Linked DNA regions of Variovorax paradoxus. The protein of the gene in region 1 interacts with the protein of each later gene in a pairwise test. Links are inferred from orthologs where the notes say so. Each region holds a gene or a part of one and is shown in the gene's direction. Other genes may lie near its edges.

Region 1 (16,152 bases):
ACTACGGTGGCGACTCCATCGAGATCGGCTTCAACGTGACCTACCTGATCGACGCGCTCTCGAACATGGACCAAGACATGGTCAAGCTCGACCTGGCCGACTCCAACAGCTCGGCGCTGCTGACCATTCCCGAGAACGCATCCTTCAAGTACGTCGTCATGCCGATGCGGATCTGACGAGTCAGACAACACAGCGCCTTGCGCACACGACCCGCGGCCCTCCGCGGGTTTGCGCTTTCAAGAGGCGGTGAAACGAGTTCTTGAGAGCCCGAAAAATCACGCCGACGGCGTGAGAGACAGAGGAATATCCGAATGAGTGCTGAAGAAAACAAGCCTGAAGTCCCGCACACCGAGCCGGTCTACACCCCGGAGGTCCAGGTCGTGCCGCCCGAGGTCATCGCCGCCGCCGACACCAGCTACGGCGAAGGCTCGATCACGATCCTCGAAGGGCTTGAAGCCGTGCGCAAGCGCCCGGGGATGTACATCGGCGACACCTCCGACGGCACGGGCCTGCATCACCTGGTGTTCGAGGTCGTGGACAACTCCATCGACGAGGCGCTCGCGGGCCACTGCGACGACATCGTGGTGACCATCCACACCGACAACTCCATCAGCGTCACCGACAACGGCCGCGGCATTCCCACCGGCGTGAAGATGGACGACAAGCACGAGCCCAAGCGCTCGGCCGCGGAAATCGCGCTGACCGAACTGCACGCCGGCGGCAAGTTCAACCAGAACAGCTACAAGGTGTCGGGCGGCCTGCACGGCGTGGGCGTGTCCTGCGTGAACGCGCTGAGCGTCATGTTGCGCCTGGTGGTTCGCCGCGAAGGCAAGATCCACGAACTGCAGTTCAGCCGCGGCTTCGTCCAGGACCGCCTGCTCGAGACGGTGCAGGGCGTCGAGGTGTCGCCCATGAAGATCATCGGCGACACCGACAAGCGCGGCACCGAGGTGCACTTCCTGCCGGACACCGAGATCTTCAAGGAGAACTCGGACTTCCACTACGAGATCCTCAGCAAGCGCCTGCGCGAACTGAGCTTCCTGAACAACGGCGTGCGCATCCGCCTGAAGGACGAGCGCACCGGCAAGGAAGACGACTTCTCCGGTGCCGGCGGCGTGCGCGGCTTCGTGGAGTTCATCAACAAGGGCAAGACCGTCCTGCACCCGAACTCGTTCTACGCCGAAGGCGAACGCCCGGCCGACACCTACGGCGGCATTCCGGGAACGCACATCGGCGTCGAAGTGGCGATGCAGTGGAACAGCGGCTACAACGAGCAGGTGCTGTGCTTCACCAACAACATCCCGCAGCGTGACGGCGGCACCCACCTCACCGGGCTGCGCGCCGCGATGACGCGCGTCATCAACAAGTACATCGAAGAGAACGAACTGGCCAAGAAGGCCAAGGTCGAGGTCTCGGGCGACGACATGCGCGAAGGCCTGTGCTGCGTGCTGAGCGTGAAGGTGCCGGAGCCCAAGTTCTCGAGCCAGACCAAGGACAAGCTGGTCTCCAGCGAAGTGCGAGCGCCGGTGGAAGACATCGTCGGCCGCCTGCTGACCGACTACCTGCAGGAGCGCCCGAACGACGCCAAGATCATCTGCGGCAAGATCATCGAGGCGGCCCGCGCCCGCGAAGCGGCCCGCAAGGCCCGCGAGATGACGCGCCGCAAGGGCGTGCTCGACGGCATGGGCCTGCCCGGCAAGCTCGCCGACTGCCAGGAGAAGGACCCGGCACTGTGCGAGGTCTACCTGGTGGAGGGCGACTCCGCCGGCGGCTCCGCCAAGCAGGGCCGCGACCGGAAGTTCCAGGCCATCCTGCCGCTGCGCGGCAAGATCCTGAACGTCGAGAAGGCGCGCTACGAGAAGCTGCTGACCAGCAACGAAATCCTGACCATGATCACCGCCCTGGGCACCGGCATCGGCCGCGCCGGCGCGAGCACGGCGGGCGGCGGCGCGGACGACTTCAACGTCGCCAAGCTGCGCTACCACCGCATCATCATCATGACCGACGCCGACGTCGACGGCGCCCACATCCGCACGCTGCTGCTCACGTTCTTCTACCGCCAGATGCCCGAGCTGGTCGAGCGCGGCCACATCTACATCGCGCAGCCGCCGCTGTACAAGGTGAAGGTCGGCAAGGAAGAGCAATACCTGAAGGACGGTCCCGCGCTCGACGCCTTCCTGCTCAAGGTGGCGCTGAAGGATGCACGCATCGAGACCGGCGGCGCCGGCTCGACCACGCTCGCCGGCGACACCCTGGCCGAGCTGGCGCGCAAGCACCAGGTGGCCGAGGCCGTCATCGCGCGCCTGCGCAACTTCATGGACGCCGAGGCGCTGCGCGCCATCGCCGACGGCGTGGCGCTCGACCTCGACACCACCCCGGCCGCCGAGGCATCGGCCGTGGCGCTGCAGGCCAAGCTGCGCGAGCTCAACACGACCGGCGTGCCCGCCGAGGTGAGCAGCGAGTTCGACGCCCGCACCGACAAGCCGCTGCTGCGCATCAGCCGCCGCCATCACGGCAACATCAAGAGCAGCGTGCTCACGCAGGACTTCGTGCACGGCGCCGACTACGCGGCCCTGGCCGAAGCCGCCAACACCTTCCGCGGGCTGCTGAGCACCGAAGGCGCGCTGGTCAAGCGCGGCGAGGGCGAACGCGCCAAGGAAGAGAAGGTCGACGACTTCCGCCAGGCCATGAAGTGGCTGATCGGCGAAGCCGAACGCGCCACCTCGCGCCAGCGCTACAAGGGCCTGGGCGAGATGAACCCCGAACAGCTGTGGGAAACCACCATGGACCCGAACGTGCGGCGCCTGCTGCGCGTGCAGATCGACGACGCGATCGAAGCCGACCGCGTGTTCACGATGCTGATGGGCGACGAGGTGGAGCCGCGCCGCGAGTTCATCGAGCAGAACGCGCTGCGCGCGGCGAACATCGACGTGTAGTCCGTCCGCCGGCCGCTCGGTCCGCTTCCGCGAACCTTCGCATTCATTCGAAACGCCCGGCCCCGCCGGGCGTTTTGCCTTGTGCGTCCAAAGCGCCACCGCGCCTTCGGACCGTCAAGGCCGTGAGGCAGAATCTGCGCCAATTTCGTCTGCGCACAGGACCTCTCCCATTCCCTCCAGCTTCGCCTTCTTCGAACTGACCACCGTGTCCGGCGAGACCGTCGTCACGCCGCTGGCCTTCCCCGCGATGGCATGGCTCGGCAGCAGCGCGCAGGCGATGGCGCGGCGCATGGCGCAGGCGGTGCAGTCGCACCTGGTCGACAAGGGGCGCTATCTCGAGGCGGTGCAGATCAACGACCCGCCGGTCTTCGAGCGGCACGAGATCGACATCGACATTCCCGGCGGCAGCAACCCGTTGCTGCATCCGCCGCGCCGCGTCCGCCATGTCGCGTTTCTTTCCAGCGGCCCGGCCAACACACCCTGCATCGGTTGCGTTCCGGCGCTGGGCATCGTCACGCTCGCCGAGCCGGAGCGACTGCGCGAGGCGGTGATCGAGGCGGTCGTGCTCGAGCACCGGCGCACCGGGCGGCAGGCCGACGTGCGGCGGCAGGTGGCCGCGCAATGGTTCGAGCAGGTCGAGCTGACGCAGCTGCCGCTCGACGTGGTGTTCCACAGCGCCGAGACCTTGCGCCGGCTGAAGAACGAACGCGCCGAACCGCTGCTGCCCGCGGTGGCCAACGAGATGAGCGCGAGCGCGCGCACGGCCGTCGAGTTGGACGAGCCGCTGAAGGCCATGGCGCGCGCGGCGGAAGGGCGTTTCGCGCGCAGCGTGCTGGTCGTCGGCGCCGAAGGCAGCGGCAAGACGGCGCTGGTGCACCAGTACGCGCGCGAGCGCCGCGACCGCGCCGGTGGCACACCGTGGGAAACCAGCGCGGCGCGGCTCATCCAGGGCCTCACGCGCGACGGCAGCTGGCAGCACGCGCTGAGCGGGCTGTGCCGCGAGCTGGCCGAACGCAACGTCGCGCTCTACGTGGGCCACCTGTCGGAGCTGTTCGAGGTGGGCCAGTACGAGGGCAACAGCATCAGCCTCGGCGACGCGCTGCGCGAGCCGCTGGCGCGCGGGCAGCTGATGCTGCTGGCCGAGGCCACGCCCGCCGAGCTCTCGCTGATCGACCTGCGCAGTCCCGGCTTCTCGGCACTCTTCCAGGTGGTTCGCCTGCCCGAACTGCCCGAGGCGGAGCAGGAGCGCACGATGCTCGCCGCGGTGGCCGCGCTGGCCGCCGCGCACCGCGTGGCGGTGTCGCCCGAGGCGGTGTCCGAACTGATCGCGCTGCAGCGCCGTTTCTCGCCCTACTCGGGCTTTCCGGGCAAGGGCATCCGCTTCTTCGAGGAACTGATCCTGCACGCGCGAGGCCATCGCGGTGACCGCGGAGGGCAGGGCGCCGACATCGGCCGCGACGAAGCGCTGGCCGCCTTCTGCGCCGAGACCGGCATGCCGCGCCGCATGCTCGACGCGCGGCTGCCGCTGTCGCTCGAGGAGGTCGACGGTTTCTTCCGGCGCCGCCTGTTCGGCCAGCCCGATGCGCTCTCGGTGGTGACCAACCTGCTGGTCGCCACCAAGGCCGGCCTGGCGCGCAGCGGCAAGCCGATCGCGTCGATGCTGCTGATCGGGCCCACGGGCGTGGGCAAGACCGAGACGGCCAAGGCCCTGGCCGAGTTCATGTTCGGCGACGCGCGCCGCATGATCCGCATCGACATGAGCGAGTACGCCGACCCGGTGGCGGTGCTGCGCCTGCTCGGCGACCTGGGCGGCGACGAAGGCGTGCTGGTCGGCGCGGTGCGGCGCCAGCCGTTTTCGGTGGTGCTGTTCGACGAGCTCGAGAAGGCGCACCCGAGCTTCTTCGACCTGCTGCTGCAGGTGCTCGGCGAAGGCCGGCTGACCGGCGGCGACGGGCTCACAGCCAACTTCTGCGGCAGCTTCGTGGTGATGACCTCGAACCTCGGCGCCGAGGTGATGCAGCGCACGCCGATGGGCCTGGGCGCGCAGCGCGGCGATCCGCGCAGCCATTTCGAGCAGGCGGTGCAGCAGGCCTTCCGCCCCGAACTCTTCAACCGCATCGACCACATCGTGCCGTTCGCCGCGCTGTCGGCCGCCGAGCGTGCGCCGATCTTCGAGCGCGAGATGGCGTTGATGCGCCAGCGCGAAGGCCTGCTCGAGCGCAACGCCGAACTCGCGCTCGACGCCGGCGTGTCCGCGCACCTGGCCACGCTGCCCGGCGATGCGCGCTACGGGGCGCGCGACGTGCAGCGCGTGCTGCGCCGCGAACTGCTGCTGCCGCTGGCGCATGCGCTGTCGCCGCATGCCTACGTGACGCCGCTGTCGGTGAAGGTCTGTCCCGGCCCGGGCGGCGCGCGCGCATTCGAGGTGCGCACCGAGCTGCTGCAGCGTCCCGTCGACAACACGCCGCTGCTCGCCGCCGACGCACTGGCCGAGGCCCGCCGCCACTGGCAGCGCGTGACCGAAGGACCGCTCTACGTGACCCTGGTGAACCAGCTGTTCCGCCTCGACCACGAACGCCGACGCCACGAGAACCGGCGCCGCCGCGCACCGCACCTGCCGCACTGGGACGGCACCGAGCACGCCGCCCGCGCGCGCGAGCTCGCTGCCGTGCAACAGCAGGCGCAGGGCCTGTTCGCGGAGATCATCGAGCTGGAAGGCCAGGCGCTGCTGGCGCTGGTCGGCGAAGCCGACGCGCCGCCCGACCTGGCCGCGTGGCGCACGCGCTTCACCGGCTTCAAGCAGCGCGCCTTCCACGCGGTGCGGCCGGACAGCAGCGTCTGCACGGTCGGTCTCTACGCCTCGCCGGCGCTGGCCGCCACGCTGCATGCCGCGTGGACCGAGGCCGCCGCACTCGCCGGCTTCGAGGTGCGCTCGCAGGTGGTGCGGCTGGGCGACGAGCCCCAGAAGCCCTCCGCGCGCGCGGCCGAGTTGCAGCAGGCGGCGGCCGAGCGGAAACGCGAGGGCAAGCCGGACGACCGTCGAGAAGACGCGAAGCAGGACGCAAAGCACGACGCGAGGGAAGAAGAAGCACCGCCCAGCCAGTACCTCAAGTTTCCGTGGCCGCAGGCCTCGGGCCGCAAGAGCCTGGTCGTCGGTTTCGAGATCGAACTCAGGGGCCCGGCGGTGTTCGACTACTTCCGCGGCGAAAGCGGCATGTGGCGCATCTGGGAAGGCGACCGCAAGTCCGACGCCTGGGTTTCCGTGCTCAACAAGACGCTCGCGGCCTTCGCCACGCCCACCAACGTGCATCGCCAGCATTTCTTCGACAGCCGTCCCGTGCACCGGGTGCTGAAGCAGGGACTGCTGGGCGCGCCGCAGGCCGACTGGCATTCGGAATTTCCCGACGCACCCGCATGGAAGCGCGTGCTCGACAACCACTTCAACGCGCTCATGGACCGCATGCTGCTCGGGGAGGAGGACCAGTGAGCGGCCAGGGCAGCCTGCGCGTTCCGGTCTTCGTCACGCACCGCAAGGAGGCGGGCTTCCGCCTGCGCTGCCTGTTCCTGCCGGAGATCGAGGCGACGGCCGTGCGCTACGAGCTGGCGCTGAACAAGCTGCGCCAGGCGGTGGTGCGCCATTTCCAGGGCACGCGCAGTTCTCGCGACACGCTCGACGAGCGCCTGTGGCTGAGCTTTTCGCCGGAGCTGCGCTTCGAACTCGTGCCGCTGGGCTTCGACAGCGGCCGGCGCTGGGTCGAGGGCGCGTTCGCCGCCGCGCACTTCAGCGTGGCCGGCCGGCGCTACGCCTGCCTGCCGCAGCTCGACGCGCTGGTGGCCGACCTGGGCGAACCGCACCTCGACAAGTCGCAGCGCACCGAGCGGCTGGTGGCCGCCATCCAGGCGTGGTTCCGCGAGCAGCGCAAGGAACTGGGCGATGCCTTCGACCCGCAGCGCTACCTGGCCTCCCCGAACGACGAGCTCGGCGAGCTCGAGCTGTCGATGCGTATCGCGCAAGGGCACTTTCCGTTCGAGAGCGGCCACGACCGGCGCAGCGCGATGCGCGACGACGGCATCGGCGACGGCCCGAGCGAAATGGCGCGCGCCGCCGTCGACCTGAACGACCTGTACCCCGACGCGCTCGCACGGGCGATCCTGCGCGACGACGCGGTCGAGGAACTGCGGCGCGCCATCTACCGCGGCGAAGGCGCCGGTGGTGCGGAGGGGGGTGCCGGCGCGATCGTGCTGGTCGGCCCGCGCGGCGCCGGCAAGACGGCGCTGGTGCACGGCGCGCTGCGCCGCCAGATCGACATCGAGACCGGCCGCGACCGCCAGCGGATGCAGAAGATCTGGCACCTCGACCCGATGCGCGTGATCTCGGGCATGAGCATCATCGGCCAGTGGCAGCGCCGCATGGCCGTGCTGCTGCAGTACCTTCAGTTCCGCCTGCGCGACGATTTCCGCATCGCGCGGCCCGACCATCTCTACTGCGACAACCTGGTCGCGCTGATGGCGATCGGCAAGAGCTCGCAGAACACGCTCACGCTGGCCGACGTGCTGCGCCCGCTGCTCGAGAAGCGCGCCTTCACCATGATCGGCGAGGCCACGCCCGAGGCCTGGCAGAAGGTGCAGCAGCGCGACCGCCGCTTCGCCGACCTGTTCCGCGTGATCCGCGTGGAGGCGCCGCCGCGCGCCACCGCCATCCGCATCGTCAACTGGCGCCGCGCCGAACTCGAGCAGCAGCACGAGTGCCGCATCGAAGCGGGCGCGGTGGCCGAACTGCTGAAGATGGAGCGCCGCTTCGCCGCCGACGAAGTGCTGCCCGGCTCGGCGATCCGCGTGCTCGACCGGCTGGCCGTGCGGCATGCGCGCGGCGAGGTCGGCCGCGCCGAGGTGCTGGCCGCGTACACGGCCACCTACCACTTCCGCGAGAAGCTGTTCTCGCGCCAGGTGGGCCTGGCGCCGGCCGAGGCGGCGGCGCACTTCGCGGCGCGGCTCATCGGCCAGGGCGAGGCGCGTGCGCAGCTGGTCGACGTGGTGGCGCTGGTCAAGTCGGGCCTTGCCGCGCCGGGCAAGCCGCTGTCGTCGCTGCTGTTCATCGGCCCCACCGGCGTGGGCAAGAGCGAGGCCGCCAAGCTGCTGGCCGATTTCCTGTTCGCCGACGAAGGCGGGCTGGTGCGCTTCGACATGAACGAGTACGTCGACGGCGACGCCACGGGCCGGCTGATCGGCGACGTGCACCGGCCCGACGGCCAGCTCACCGCCGCCGTGCGCCAGCGGCGCGCCTGCGTGCTGCTGCTCGACGAGATCGAGAAGGCGCATCCCTCGGTGCACGACCTGCTGCTGCAGTTGCTCGGCGAGGGCCGGCTGACCGACGCGATGGGCCGCACCACCGACTTCTCGCAATGCGTGGTGGTGCTCACCTCGAACCTCGGCGCGAGCGCGGCCAGCCGCCACACCGGCTTCGTGCGGCAAGCGGGCGACGTGGCCCACACCTACCGCGAGGCGGTGGAGCGTTTCTTCCGGCCCGAATTCCTGAACCGCATCGACCAGGTGGTGGGCTTCACGCCGCTGGCGGCGGACGACATCGCAACCATCGCGCGGCTGCAGCTGGATCGCGTGCTGGCGCGCGACGGCTTCGTGCGGCGGCTCACCTTCCTGAACGTGTCGGCCGAGGCGCTCGATCATCTCGCGCGGCTCGGCCACGACGAGGCGCTGGGCGCGCGCGCGCTGAAGCGCGGCATCGAGCGCGCGCTCACGCAGCCGATCGCGCAGCGGCTGGCCGCGTCGCACAGCGGCCAGCCGATGCTGCTCGACGTGGCCTTCGACGGCGTGCCGGGCGAGGGCGCTCTTGCCACGCGCGCCACCGTGCTCGACTACGCGAAGCAGCGCACGGTGGCGTTGCCCGGCGACACGGGCTCCGCCGCCGACTACCAGCGGCTCGCGGCCGCGGCCGACGCCCTGCACGACCGGCTGCGCGGCCAGCTCGATGCCGGGCCGCCCGACGCCCAGGCGCTGGCGCTGCGCGCGCTGCAGGTGCGGCTCGATCCGTTGCGCGAAGTGCTGGCGCGGCGCAGCTGGGACCTGTCGGAACGCCGCGCCGCGCCGGTGCGCGCGGTGAGGCAACTGCCGCCTCGCGCGCGCGACTGGCGCTGCATGGGCCGCCCGATGACCGACATGCTGGCCGCGCAGCACGACATCCATGAGCTGTTCGAGCAGCTGCTGGCCGGCTCGCAGCCGCTGCGCGGCGCCGATGCCGAAGCCGTGCGCTGGCAGCTCGAGATCGACCAGCTCGCGCGCCGCGCGGACAGCCTGGCGCGGCACGGCATCGAACGCATCGGCGTGGAGATCGTGCCGCTGCAGACCGGCGCGGGCGAGGCGGCCGTGAAGACCGCATGGGCCGACTATGCCGCGCTGGTCGCGCAGCTCGACCTGCACGAACTGCCGTCGCCGCGCGACGGCGTGCGCTGCTTCGAAGGCATCGGCCTGCGCGACGCGTTCGGCGGCGAGTGCGGCATCCACCTCTGGTACGTGGGCGACGACCGGCCGCTGCCGCTGGCGGTGCGGCTGCTGCCGATGGAAGACCGGGCCGATGCTTCGCCGCCGCCCCTGCCCACCGAGATCGTGCGGCTGCGCCTGGAACCGGCGCGCGCCGGCGACCACCGCTGCCTGAGCGACCTGCGCTCCGGCCGCGTGCGCAAGTTCAGCGGCCCGCTCAGCGAGGACGACTGGCGCCTGCTGCTGTGGGACGCCCGCGCCGCGCAAGACTGAGACCCACGCATGGCGACGCTTTCCTATCCCCTCGTGTGCTGGCAACTCGACGACGACGCCGTCTGCGGCATCCTGCTCGGCACCGACTACCAGGTGATCGAGCGCAGCGCGCGCCGCGTGAAGGCGGCGCTCGCCGAAACCCTGCAGCGCGAACGCGAGCGCGACGGCTACGTTCCCGAGCCCGACATCGACGACGCGCGGCTCAAGCTGGTGCACGTGTCGGTGAGCCTCGCGCACCGCACCGAGCGCGGCAACTTCCCCGAGCCCCGCGCCACCGATTTCCACGTGGCTGCCGTGTTCGGCCAGAACGAGGAAGACGGCTACGCCAAGTGCTACCTGCCGTGGCTGGACCAGAGCTTCTACTACTACGACGACGCGCAGCTGCCGGTGCTGATCGAGCACTACACCCGCGAATGCCTCGACGGCCTGTCGCCCGAGACGGCGCAGCGCTATCTCATGCCCTCGGTGCCGTGGCTCGACCAGATCGACGTGCGGCGCGACGACCGCGCCACCGGCCGGCAGCAGGTGCCGCGCCACCTGCGCGAAACCTACGAGGCGCTTTCGGCGGTGGCCGACCGGCTCCCCGAGGTCGGCGCGCGGCGCGGCCTTCATGTCTTTCCCGAGGTGGCGTGGGAGCAGGGCGCGCTGGTCGACGAGATCGCCGCCCGGCTGGCGCGCGGCGGCAACCTCCTGCTGGTGGGCGAGCCCGGCGTGGGCAAGAGCGTGGCGATCCTGGAGGCGATCCGCAAGGCGCACCGGCTCACCGCCGGCCGCGATGCGCCGCCGACCTTCTGGCGCAGCCATGCCGAGCGCCTGATCGGCCGCGCCAAGTACCTCGGCGAATGGCAGGCGCTGTGCGACCGGACCGTCGAATGGCTCGACATGGCCGACGGCCTGCTGTGGGTCACCGACTTCGTCAACCTGCTGCAGGTCGGCGGGCAGAGCCCCGAAGAGTCCATGGCCGCGTACCTGCTGCCGGCGTTGCGCCGCGGCACGCTGCGGCTGGTGGGCGAGGCCAATCCGAGCGAGCTGGAAACCGCGCGCCAGCGGCTGCCCGGCTTCATCGACTGCTTCGAGACGCTGCAACTGCCCGAGATGGACAGCCTGCGCGCGCGCCGCGTGCTGGAGCTGTTCGCGGGGCACGCGCAGGGCGCGCTGTCGGTCGAGATCGAGCGCCCGGCGCTGGACACCGGCTACCGGCTGCTGCAGCGCTACGTGCGCTACGAACGCTTTCCGGGCAAGGCGGTGCGCTTCTTCGGCGACTGCGTGCGCGAGGCGATGGCGGCGCAGTCGGGCGTGGTGACCGAGACCGCGGTCATCGTGCACTTCGCGAAAAGCACGGGACTGCCCGAGACCTTCCTGCGCGACGACCAGCCGCTGGACGACGCGCAGGTGCACGGCTTCTTCGCGCAGAAGCTGTTCGGGCAGGACGAGGCCGTCGGCCACCTGAAGGACGTGGTCTACCTGTTCAAGGCCGGCCTGAACGACCCGGCCAAGCCGATCGCCACGCTGCTGTTCGCGGGGCCGACCGGCGTGGGCAAGACCGCCGCGGCGAAGGCGCTGGCGCAGTACTTCTTCGGGGCGGGCAGGAACGGGAACGGTGCCACCGGGGCGGCGGCCGATCCGCTGTTCCGCATCGACATGAGCGAGTTCCAGCACGCTTTCCAGGTCGCGCGGCTGATCGGCACCGGCGCACGCCCCGGCAAGCTGGTGGAACACGTGCGGCAGCAGCCGTTCTCGGTGGTGCTGCTCGACGAGATCGAGAAAGCCGACCCGTCGGTGTTCGACCTGCTGCTGACGGTGCTCGACGAGGGCCGGCTGCGCGACAGCCGCGGGCGCATGACGGACTTCCGCAGCACGGTGATCGTCATGACCACCAACCTCGGCGTGCGCCACGGCGCCTCACCGGGCTTCGGCCAGGACGCCGGCCACGCCGGCGGCGGCAGCACCATTCACGACATCCGGCAGTTCTTCCGGCCGGAGTTCTTCAACCGCATCGACCGCGTGGTGCCCTTTGCGCCGCTCACGCGCGAGGCGATCGAGGCGATCGCATTGCAGGAGCTGGATGCGATCGCCCGGCGCGAGGGGCTGGTGCGCCGCGGCGTGCGGCTGGCGTTCTCGCCCGCGCTCGTCGCTTTCGTGGCGGACAAGGGCTTCAGCCCGGCCTACGGCGCGCGGCCGCTGCAGCGCGCCGTCGAGCAGCTGGTGGTGGCCGCGGTGGCACGCGCGATGTTCGGCGAGGTGCCGGACGGCACGCTGCTCAAGGTCGACATCGCGGACGCGGCCGTGGTGGTGCGGCCCGTCTCCGGCTGAAGAGCCGCCGTTACAGGCTGGCCGCGACGTTCATGTCGCGCGGCAACCGCAGCTTGGTGGCCTGCGATCCTTCCGGGCACGGGCCGTCGGAGTAGGCGGCTTCGCCGCCCGGCGTGAAGCACTTGGTCACCTCGACGACCGCCGGTGCGGCCGCCCTGGCGTGCACCACGGCGGGCGGTGACAGCGTCTCGGCAGCAACGGCGGCGACCGCGGCTGCAGGCACCTGCATGGCGGGCGCGATCGGCTCGAAACGCGGCATGTCGGGCGCCACCGGCGTCTGGCGAGCGGCCGCCACGGCTTGGTCGAACTGCATCGCGGCGTGCGCCGCGCTTTCCCGCACTAGCCCCTGGAGCGTCACGTAGAACATGAACATCGCCAGCAGTGCGACCGCCAGGCACAGCGGCCAGTAGCGCCGGTCGGGTGTTGCCGCGGCGGCGCGCACGGCGCGGCTCCTCAGCGGCGCGGCCATGCCCAGCCTCCGGACTGCAATGCGCCTGCCAGCTTCGCAACGCCGCCGGTGCCGCTGGCCGCGCGCCCGATCAGCGCCCCGCCGGCCGCGCCCACGGCGATGCGCGCCAGGAACGACCGGCTGCGGCCCGCCGCGAGCAGCAGCAGGATGCCCGCGCCGAGCACCATGAGGTGCTCGCCGGGGTAGTCGGCGCGCGCAGCGTCGACTTTCTTGAATTCGTTGATCGTCGATTCGAGGGTCATGGCCAGGCTCCTTGATTGCGTTGGTTCATTCATAGTCCGCGCCGCCATGCACCTCTGTAGGCGCGCACCATGCCCGCCGCCGGAAAGCATCCCGAAAAAGCCGCAGACCACGGCGCATCAGGGTTTATGTGAAGGTTGTGAGGAAAAGTAGCCGGGACGCGCGTCACACGGACGTCATCAGCTATGAAAACAATAGCATTCAACGCCGCTCTGCAGATCGTTCCTCGTAAACGCTATATCTAGCCCGACTCTTGCTAAGCAAAATCCCCGACGGATTTCACGTCACGCAAGTTCGAGGACACCACAGCAATGAACCCTTCGCGTCTCCGGCGGCCATTGGCCGCGCTGGTTTTGAGCGGCACAGCAGCTTTCCTCGGGGCCTTCGGCTCGGCCCATGCGTTCTCGAACCCGCCCATCCAGGTGGCACAAGGCATCGAATACATGTGCGGCGGCGCCGCGCGCGACGAGGCCGCCTTCATGGAAATGGTCTCGCCCCGCTGGGCAGCCACCATCGCGCTCGGCGTGAGCGACGGGAAGGGCGCGCAGCAAGGCGGCTTCCCGGCGCAGGCAGCGGTGGAAATCCGCCAGCGGTACACCGGCCAGCTGGTGATGGACGTGCAGACCCGGTCGCCCTACATGCTCGCGCGCCTGAACCCCGGCGCCTATGACGTGAACGTGACGCTCGGCGGCCTCACGCTGACGCAGTCGCTGGTGGTGATCGCGGGCGTGCCGGCGCGCGCCTCGTTCGTGTGGCCGTCGAACTTCGACATGGCCTCGGTGACACCGCCGCTGGCGCAGACGCTGGCGCAGAGCTCGGCCACCGCGCGCTGAGCCTTCCCGGCCGCGGCGGGGCCGGTCAGCCTTTCCTAAGCCACGCGCCGCACAGTGGCAACGTGGCTCTTCGCCACGACGAACAGGAAAGGACCCAGACCATGACTCCCCGTTTTTCATCGCGCAGGCCGGATGCAGCGAGCATGCGGCCCCTGGCGGCCGCGCTGTTGTGCGGCGCCGTCCTGCTTGGCGCGTTCTCGTCGGCGCAGGCGGCGGTGAATCCGCCGATCTACATGTCGCACGGCATCGAGTACATGAGCGGCGGCATCGGCAGCGACGAGGCCCAGCTGATGGAGACGGTCTCGCCGCGCTGGCCCGCCACCCTCGAATTCGCGGTCAAGGACAGCAAGGGCGCCGACTTCGCGGCGAACGTGCACGTCACGGTGCGCGACGGCAGCGGCACCGCGCTGATCGACAACGTGACGTCGGGCGGCCCGTTCATGGTCGCCCGCCTCGACCCGGGCACCTACGAGGTGGAAGCGCGCCTGGGCAACCAGGTGCTCAAGCAGCCGCTGCACGTGCTGCAGGGCGCCCCGGCCAAGGCGACTTTCGTCTGGCCGGCAGGCACCGACATGGCCTCGGCCGGCACGCGCGCGGTGCAGTAACGACCGCGGGACTGCGAATGCCGGTGCAGCCGGGCACCGGCGTTGCACGCGCAAACGTTTGGCCGGCGTAAACTCGAGGTGCCTCCTTGAGCTGCAACGCCCGCTATCCGGGCGCGCTGCGCTATAGAAAAAATAGCGACGCCAACGCCTTGCCGTGCCTTGAATGCACGGCACGCGCCTTGCAGATGGCGTATCCCGGGCAGTGCCCGAACCCATTGCCCCGATGCCGATCCGTCCCTTGAGCGCCCTGACCGCGCTGTTGCACGTCTACATCGCGCTGCGCCTCGTGCCAGCGCTGGCCGTGCTCACGCCCGCCTGGCCGCTGGCGCTGGTTGCGCTGGCAGTGTCGGCGTTCACCATTCCGCTGCCGTTCCTCTCGCGCCGCGACGGCGCCTCGCCGGGCACCGCACTGAAATGGATCGGCCTGATCAGCATGGGCTGGTTTTCGTCGATGTTCGTGCTGACGCTGGTGCGCGATGCCGCCCTGGGCCTGACCTGGCTGGCCGGCGTCGCCGGTGGCGTGCAGGTGCAGTGGGCGGCACTGAAACCCTGGAGCGCGCTGGCGGTGCTTGCAATGGCCACCGCCACCTCGGCCATCGGCTTCCTGAATGCGCGCCGCACCGCCAGCGTGAAACGCGTCGAGGTGCCGATCCGCGGGCTGCCGCAGGCACTCGAGGGTTTCACGATCGCACAGCTCAGCGACATCCACGTCGGGCCGACCATCCGCAACACGTACATCCAGCGCATCGTCGACGCGGTCAACCGCCTGGGCGCGGACGCCATCGCGATCACCGGCGACCTCGTCGACGGCACCGTGGCCGAACTGCGCGAGCACATCGCGCCGCTGGCCGGGCTGCGCGCGCGGCATGGCACCTTCGTGGTCACCGGCAACCACGAGTACTACGCGGGCGCGCACGCCTGGATCGACGAGCTGCGCCGGCTCGGCCTGAAGGTGCTGCTCAACGAGCACGTGGTGCTGCAGACGCGCAACGTGCGCGGCGCGCAGACCGACGAGGAGCTGTTCGAGAGCGCGCTGGTGCTGGCGGGCGTGACCGACTTCACCGCGGGCCATTTCGACGCCGCCCACGCCAGCGATCCGCACCTGGCGCTGTACGACGCCCCGCCGCTGGTGCACACGCGCGTGCTGCTGGCGCACCAGCCGCGCAGCGCGCCGGTGGCGGCCGCTGCAGGCTACCAGCTGCAGCTGTCGGGCCACACGCACGGCGGCCAGTTCTTTCCGTGGAACCTGTTCGTGCCGATGCAGCAGCCTTTCACGGCGGGACTGCATCGCCTGCACGACATGTGGATCTACGTGAGCCGGGGCACGGGCTACTGGGGGCCGCCGAAGCGCTTCGGTGCGCCATCGGAAATCACGCTGCTGACGCTGGTTCCGGCGCGGGACTGACGCGCGTCCCGCTTTCCCGCTTTCCCGCTTTCCTGCTTCCCGCCGGAAGTTCAGGCGCCGCGGTCGGCCAGCCGGCGCGCGTTCGACGTGGCGGCCGCCCGGATCGGCTCGAGGCCGTCGTTCGCGATGCGCGCCGCGATGTCGGGCAACCGGCTCGCCGCATCCACGGTGCCCGCCGCCGACTGCACCAGGGCATCGCTGTGCGCGGCCGCCTGCGCGGGCGTCACGCTGCCGGCCAGGGAAAAGAACGCGCTGGTGCTCTGCAGCCATTGCTGCAGCACGCGGTTGGCCAGCGAGAGATGGCTGCTTTGCCACTGCCTGGCCATCGCCAGGCCGGATTCGCTGGCGGCGGCGAGCTTTTCCTGGCCCATCAGCTGGAATTCCGCGAGATCGTCGGCGCTGGGCGCAAGCCCGGCGCGGGCGATGCGCTCCGTGCGCATGCGGATCACCGAGCCAGAGGACAGCAGCATTTCCTGGGTCTTGAGGGCCAGCTCGAACCACTGCGCGAGTGGGCCGGCCTGGGCGAGGGTGGGGGCAGGGAACAGCATGTGAGGCAGTGGTTGTCGTGAACGAAGTCGGCCCA
Region 2 (6,510 bases), 2.0 Mb from region 1 along the record:
AGGAAGGCCTTGACGGCTTCGGCGCGACGCACCGACAGACGCTGGTTGTAGGCGTCGGTACCGATCGAGTCGGTGTGGCCCACAGCGATGATGACTTCGAGGTTCACACCACGAATCTTCTCGACGAGGTCGGTCAGCTTGGCGCGACCTTCGGGCTTCAGAACCGACTTGTCGAAGTCGAAGAAGGCGTCGGCAGCGAAGGTCACCTTGTTGGCAGCGACTTGCGGTGCAGCCGGGGCAGCCGGAGCAGCAGGGGTCGGAGCAGCAGCAGCCGGAGCAGCAGGAACCAGAGCACCGTCGCAACCAGCGGCAGCCGTAGCAGGCGTCCAGTTGGCATCGCGCCAGCACAGTTCGTTCGTGCCGTTCTTCCAGACCAGTTCGCCGGTGCCGTTTTGCCAGTTGTCGATCGTAGGACCGCCGTCCGCAGCGGTGACACGGGTCTGCGCGCCGGCGGCAGTGGCGAGCGCAGCGACTGCAAACATCATCGCCACTTTATTCAGTTTCTTCATGGTTCTCCTCTTGGGGAAAAAGCCGCAGCCGCGCTGCGAATCAAGGACGCTTTAAGTGACCACCACCCAAAACGTTGAGGCGATTGTGCCATAGGGTCTTTGGCAAACAGGCCGCCGGGCGCCCCGGAAACGTAGGACGGAGGCGGAATAGACGCCTTGTGTTGCGGCGGTGCGACACCCCTCACAGCGTAAAATTTAAGGTTCCTGCCGCCAGCCCCTTGCTCATGACGTCCTTCGCAAAAGAAACCCTGCCCATCAGTCTCGAAGAGGAAATGCGCAGCAGCTATCTCGATTACGCCATGAGCGTGATCGTGGGCCGAGCGCTTCCCGATGCCCGCGACGGCCTCAAGCCGGTGCACCGCCGGGTGCTCTACGCGATGCACGAGCTCAACAACGACTGGAACCGGCCCTACAAGAAGTCGGCCCGTATCGTCGGCGACGTCATCGGTAAATACCATCCGCACGGCGACCAGTCGGTCTACGACACGATTGTGCGGCTGGCTCAGGACTTCTCGATGCGCCACATGCTGGTGGACGGCCAGGGCAACTTCGGGTCTGTCGATGGAGACAACGCGGCCGCAATGCGTTATACGGAAATCCGGCTGGCGAAAATTGCTCACGAAATGCTGGCTGATATCGACAAGGAAACTGTCGACTTTCAGGACAATTACGACGGCTCCGAAAAAGAGCCGAAGGTGTTGCCGAGCCAGCTTCCGAATTTGCTGGTCAATGGCTCCGGCGGTATTGCGGTCGGCATGGCCACCAATATCCCGCCGCACAACCTGAACGAAGTGGTCGATGCCTGCCTGCACCTGCTGCGCAATCCGCAGGCCAGCATCGACGAACTGATGGAAATCGTGCCCGCGCCCGACTTCCCCACCGCCGGCATCATCTACGGCATCAACGGCGTGAAGGACGGCTACCGCACCGGCCGCGGCAAGGTGGTGATGCGCGCCAAGTGCCACTTCGAAGACATCGACCGCGGCCAGCGCCAGGCGATCATCGTCGACGAGCTCCCCTACCAGGTCAACAAGAAGACGTTGCAGGAGCGCATGGCCGAACTGGTGCACGAGAAGAAGATCGAAGGCATCAGCCACATCCAGGACGAGTCCGACAAGTCGGGCATGCGCCTGGTCATCGAGCTCAAGCGCGGCGAAGTGCCCGAGGTCGTGCTCAACAACCTCTACAAGCAGACGCAGCTGCAGGACACCTTCGGCATCAACATGGTGGCGCTGGTCGACGGCCAGCCGAAGCTGTGCAATCTGAAGGACCTGATCGAGGTCTTTCTCCAGCATCGCCGTGAAGTGGTCACGCGCCGCACCGTCTTCACGCTGCGCAAGGCCCGCGAACGCGGCCACGTGCTCGAAGGCCTGGCGGTGGCGCTCGCCAACATCGACGAGTTCATTCGCATCATCCGCGAATCGCCGACGCCGCCGGTGGCCAAGGCCGAGCTCATGACGCGCGCCTGGGACAGCAAACTGGTGCGCGAGATGCTCACGCGTTCGCGCGCCGATGGCGGCGTGGTCAACGCCGACGACTACCGTCCCGAAGGCCTGGAGCGCGAGTTCGGCATGGGCGGCGACGGACTCTACCGCCTCTCGGATACGCAGGCCCAGGAAATCCTGCAGATGCGTCTGCAGCGCCTGACCGGCCTTGAGCAGGACAAAATCGTTGCCGAATACAAGGATGTCATGGCAGAGATCGACGACCTGCTCGACATCCTCGCCAAGCCCGAACGCGTCTCGACCATCATTGGCGAAGAGCTCGGCACCATCAAGCAGGAGTTCGGCCAGTCGAAGATCGGGGCTCGCCGCAGCCAGGTCGAGCACAGCGCCTACGACCTCTCCACCGAAGACCTGATCACGCCCACCGACATGGTGGTGACGCTCTCGCACAGTGGCTACATCAAGAGCCAGCCGCTGGGCGAATACCGCGCACAGAAGCGCGGCGGCCGCGGCAAGCAGGCCACGGCCACCAAGGACGACGACTGGATCGACCAGCTCTTCATCGCCAACACGCACGACTACATCCTGTGCTTCTCCAACCGCGGCCGGCTCTACTGGCTCAAGGTGTGGGAAGTGCCGGCGGGTTCGCGCGGATCGCGCGGGCGCCCCATCGTCAACATGTTTCCGCTGCAGGAAGGCGAGAAGATCAACGTCGTGCTTGCACTGACCGGCGAGAAGCGCAATTTCCCGGCGGACCAGTACGTGTTCATGGCAACCTCGATGGGCACAGTGAAGAAGACTGCGCTCGACGAGTTCAGCAACCCTCGCAAGGGCGGCATCATCGCCGTGAACCTCGACGAGGGCGACTACCTGATCGGCGCGGCGCTGACAGACGGCAAGCATGACGTGATGCTGTTCAGCGACGGTGGCAAGGCCGTGCGTTTCGACGAGGAGGATGTCCGTCCGCTGGGCCGGAATGCCCGCGGCGTGCGCGGCATGTCGCTCGACCCGGGACAGGGCGTCATCGCCATGCTGGTGGCCGAAGACGAGCAGCAGAGCGTGCTCACCGCCACGGAAAATGGTTACGGAAAGCGCACAAGCATTACCGAATACACGCGCCATGGCCGCGGAACCAAGGGCATGATCGCGATCCAACAGAGTGAACGCAACGGCAAGGTCGTGGCTGCCACTCTCGTTCATGCCGATGATGAGATCATGCTCATCACTGACAAGGGTGTGCTGGTGCGCACCCGGGTTGCCGAAATTCGCGAACTGGGCCGCGCAACGCAAGGCGTTACGCTTATCGGTCTCGACGAAGGCGCCAAACTCAGCGGTCTTCAACGCATTGTCGAAAATGACGCGAACGGCGAATCCGAGCCGGACGCGGACGATGCATCCTCATCTTCAACGGAGAATCCTCAGTGAAAAAAATCAAACTCGCACTTCTGACGGTCGCCCTGGCTGGCAGTTCGATGGCCGCAATGGCCCAGGACAAGGCCGCGCTCATCAAGCAGTTCATCGACATCCAGCGCCCCGGCATCGAATCGCTGGCGCGCGGTCTGGTCGAGCAATCGAGCGCTCCGATCGCACAGGCGGGTTCGCAGTACCTGCAGACGCAGGTTCCCGAAGCCAAGCGTGAATCGGCCGCCAAGGCAGCCGATGCAGAGCTGAAGAAGTACTTCGACGACGCCTATCCGATCGTCCGCGACAAGGCCGTTCAACTGGCTCCCGGTGCCCTGAGCCCGCTGCTCGAGCAGAACTTCAGCGAAGACGAGCTCAAGCAGCTGCTCGCCTGGATCAACTCGCCCCTGAGCAAGAAATACCAGGACCTGAACCCGAAGATGCAGACCGCACTGACCGAGAAGCTCGTGTCGGAAACCCGCGGCACCATCGAGCCCAAGATGCGCGCGCTCGACGAGAACGTCGCCAAGGCCCTGGGTGCTCCCACCGAAGCCCCTGCAGGCAAGGCTCCCGCCAAGGCTCCAGCCAAGAAGTAAGACCAACGTGACCCAGCAGCAGCAGACGCCGGCCGGCAAGCGCCCTTACAACTTCTCGGCCGGTCCGGCTGCCATGCCGGAGGCGGTGCTGCAACGCGCCGCCGCCGAAATGCTCGACTGGCAGGGCAGCGGCATGAGCGTGATGGAAATGAGCCACCGCGGCAAGGAATTCGGTGCGATCTGCACCCAGGCCGAAGCCGACATCCGAACGCTGCTGGCCATTCCCTCTCACTTTCACGTCCTGTTCATGCAGGGCGGCGGACTGGGCGAGAACGCCATCGTGCCGTTGAACCTGTCGCGCGGGCAAGCCGCCGACTTCGTCATCACCGGCAGCTGGAGCATCAAGTCGCACAAGGAAGCCCAACGCTACTGCACGGCGCGCGTGGCCGCGAGCAACGCCGACGACCAGCACACCAAGCTTCCCGACCCCGCCAGCTGGCAACTCGCCAAGGATGCGTCGTACGTGCACGTATGCACCAACGAGACCATCAACGGCATCGAGTTTCATCAGTTGCCCGACCTGGCCGCGCTCGGCAGCGACGTGCCGCTGGTCATCGATTTCTCCTCGCACGTCGCCTCGCGCAGCGTCGACTGGAGCCGCGTGGGCCTGGCCTTTGGCGGCGCCCAGAAGAATCTCGGCCCTGCAGGCCTGACCATCGTCGTCGTGCGCGACGACCTGCTGGGCCGCGCGCTCGAGATCTGCCCGAGCGCGTTCAACTACAAGACCGTGGCCGACAACCATTCCATGTACAACACCCCGCCGACGTGGGGCATCTACATGGCCGGACTCACCTTCCAGTGGCTGCTGCAGCAGCGGGAAGGCGATCTCACGGGCGTGGCAGCCATGGAGCAGCGCAACATCGCCAAGGCTAAGCTGCTGTACGAATTCATCGACAGTTCCGACTTCTACGCCAACCGCATCGATGCGAGCTGCCGCTCGCGCATGAACGTGCCGTTCTTCCTGGCCGACGAAGGCCGCAACGAGGCCTTCCTGGCGGGTGCGCGCGAAACCGGGCTGCTGCAGCTCAAGGGCCACAAGTCGGTCGGCGGCATGCGTGCCAGCATTTACAACGCCATGCCGCTGGAAGGGGTGCAGGCCCTCGTGTCCTACATGCGAGAATTCGAGCGATCGCATGCCTAGGCGCATGCCCAGCCGCTGCTCGCACCGATGACCGCCTCCGATTCCACACCACCCTCCTCTTCTTCTGACAATTCCGAGAGCCTGGCCGATCTGCGCGTGCAGATCGACTCGCTCGACCAGCGACTGCTCAGCCTGCTCAACGAGCGCGCCCACGTGGCCGAGCTGGTCGGCGAGGTCAAGAAGCGCGAGGGCACGCCGTTCTTCCGCCCCGACCGCGTGGCACAAGTCATCGACAAGATGCAGAAGACGAACGGCGGTCCGCTCAAGGACCTCCACGTCGCGGCCATCTGGCGCGAGATCATGTCGGCCTGCCTGGCGCTCGAGTCGCCCCAGCGTGTGGCCGTTCTCGGCCCCGAAGGCACCTTCTGCGAACAGGCAGCGATCGAGTACTTCGGCGGCGCCGCGGACCTGATCTACTGCGCGAGCTTCGACGAGGTGTTCCATGCCACCGCGGCGGGCAGCGCCCAGTACGGCGTGGTCGGCGTCGAGAACTCGACCGAAGGCGTCGTCACCCGCTCGCTCGACCTGTTCCTGCACTCGCCCACCCATGTGGTCGGCGAGGTCAGCCTGCTGGTTCGCCACCACCTGCTGCGAAGCAGCAATTCGCTCGAAGGCATCGAGGCCGTGCTGGCGCACCCGCAGGCGCTGGCGCAGTGCCAGACCTGGCTGTCCAAGCACCTGCCCAACGCCGAGCGGCGCGCCGTGTCGAGCAATGCAGAAGGCGCCCGCCTCGCGGCCACCAACCCCGCGTGGGCCGCGCTGGCCGGCGAACGCGCCGCCACCCGTTTCGGCCTGCACATCGTGGCGCATGCCATCCAGGACGACTCGTACAACCGCACCCGCTTCTCCGTGATCTGCCTGCCGCAGACGCTCGCCATGCCGCCGGCCTCGGGCCGCGACTGCACCAGCCTGATCGTCTCGGTGCCGAACCGTCCCGGCGCGGTGCACGACCTGCTGGTGCCGCTGAAGGTCAACAATGTGTCGATGACGCGCTTCGAGTCGCGTCCTGCGCGTACCGGCCAGTGGGAGTACTACTTCTACATCGACCTCGACGGCCATCCTTCGCAGCCCAACGTGGCCGCGGCCCTGGCCGAACTGCGCGGCCTGTGCGCGTTCTACAAGGTGCTCGGCGCCTACCCGGTCAAGGCCTGAGCAGCAGGCAGACGCACAGCATGTTCGAACAACTGGGACTGATCGGCTGCGGCCTGATGGGCGGCTCGTTCGCGCTCGCACTGAAGCGCGCGAAGCTGGTGAAACGGGTGGTGGGCTACAGCAAGTCGCCCTCCACCACCGAACGGGCGCGGCAGCTCGGCGTGATCGACGTGGCGGCGCCTTCGGCGCTGCTGGCGGTCTCGGGCGCCGACATCGTGCTGCTGGCCGTGCCGGTGGCCGCATCGGAAGCCACGTTCAAGGCCATC

Evidence for each region.
Region 2: the proteins of gyrB (region 1) and gyrA interact in binary tests that used the Escherichia coli proteins (3 or more experiments, as listed by UniProt). The link is inferred for Variovorax paradoxus from one-to-one orthologs.

The regions. Positions count from the first base shown.
Region 1 is NZ_LR743507.1:536,245-552,396, forward strand. What follows is about bases 1-3,136. They hold gyrB (DNA topoisomerase (ATP-hydrolyzing) subunit B), read left to right. Parts: upstream 1-311; coding sequence 312-2,936; downstream 2,937-3,136. Other genes in these bases: dnaN (DNA polymerase III subunit beta), read left to right, coding at 1-176. Outside these bases: AACL56_RS02575 (AAA family ATPase), read left to right, coding at 3,142-6,423; AACL56_RS02580 (AAA family ATPase), read left to right, coding at 6,420-9,704; AACL56_RS02585 (AAA family ATPase), read left to right, coding at 9,714-12,017; AACL56_RS02590 (hypothetical protein), read right to left, coding at 12,028-12,486; AACL56_RS02595 (hypothetical protein), read right to left, coding at 12,471-12,728; AACL56_RS02600 (hypothetical protein), read left to right, coding at 13,038-13,559; AACL56_RS02605 (hypothetical protein), read left to right, coding at 13,661-14,164; AACL56_RS02610 (metallophosphoesterase), read left to right, coding at 14,328-15,569; AACL56_RS02615 (polyhydroxyalkanoate granule-associated phasin), read right to left, coding at 15,620-16,117. UniProt on the Escherichia coli protein: DNA gyrase negatively supercoils closed circular double-stranded DNA in an ATP-dependent manner to maintain chromosomes in an underwound state.
Region 2 is NZ_LR743507.1:2,489,355-2,495,864, reverse strand. The notes cover bases 334-3,579. They hold gyrA (DNA gyrase subunit A), read left to right. Parts: upstream 334-733; coding sequence 734-3,379; downstream 3,380-3,579. Other genes in these bases: AACL56_RS11250 (DUF2059 domain-containing protein), read left to right, coding at 3,376-3,579; ompA (outer membrane protein OmpA), read right to left, coding at 334-509. In the rest of the region: more of ompA, read right to left, coding at 1-333; more of AACL56_RS11250, read left to right, coding at 3,580-3,951; serC (3-phosphoserine/phosphohydroxythreonine transaminase), read left to right, coding at 4,025-5,092; pheA (prephenate dehydratase), read left to right, coding at 5,120-6,244; AACL56_RS11235 (prephenate dehydrogenase), read left to right, coding at 6,265-6,510. UniProt on the Escherichia coli protein: A type II topoisomerase that negatively supercoils closed circular double-stranded (ds) DNA in an ATP-dependent manner to maintain chromosomes in an underwound state.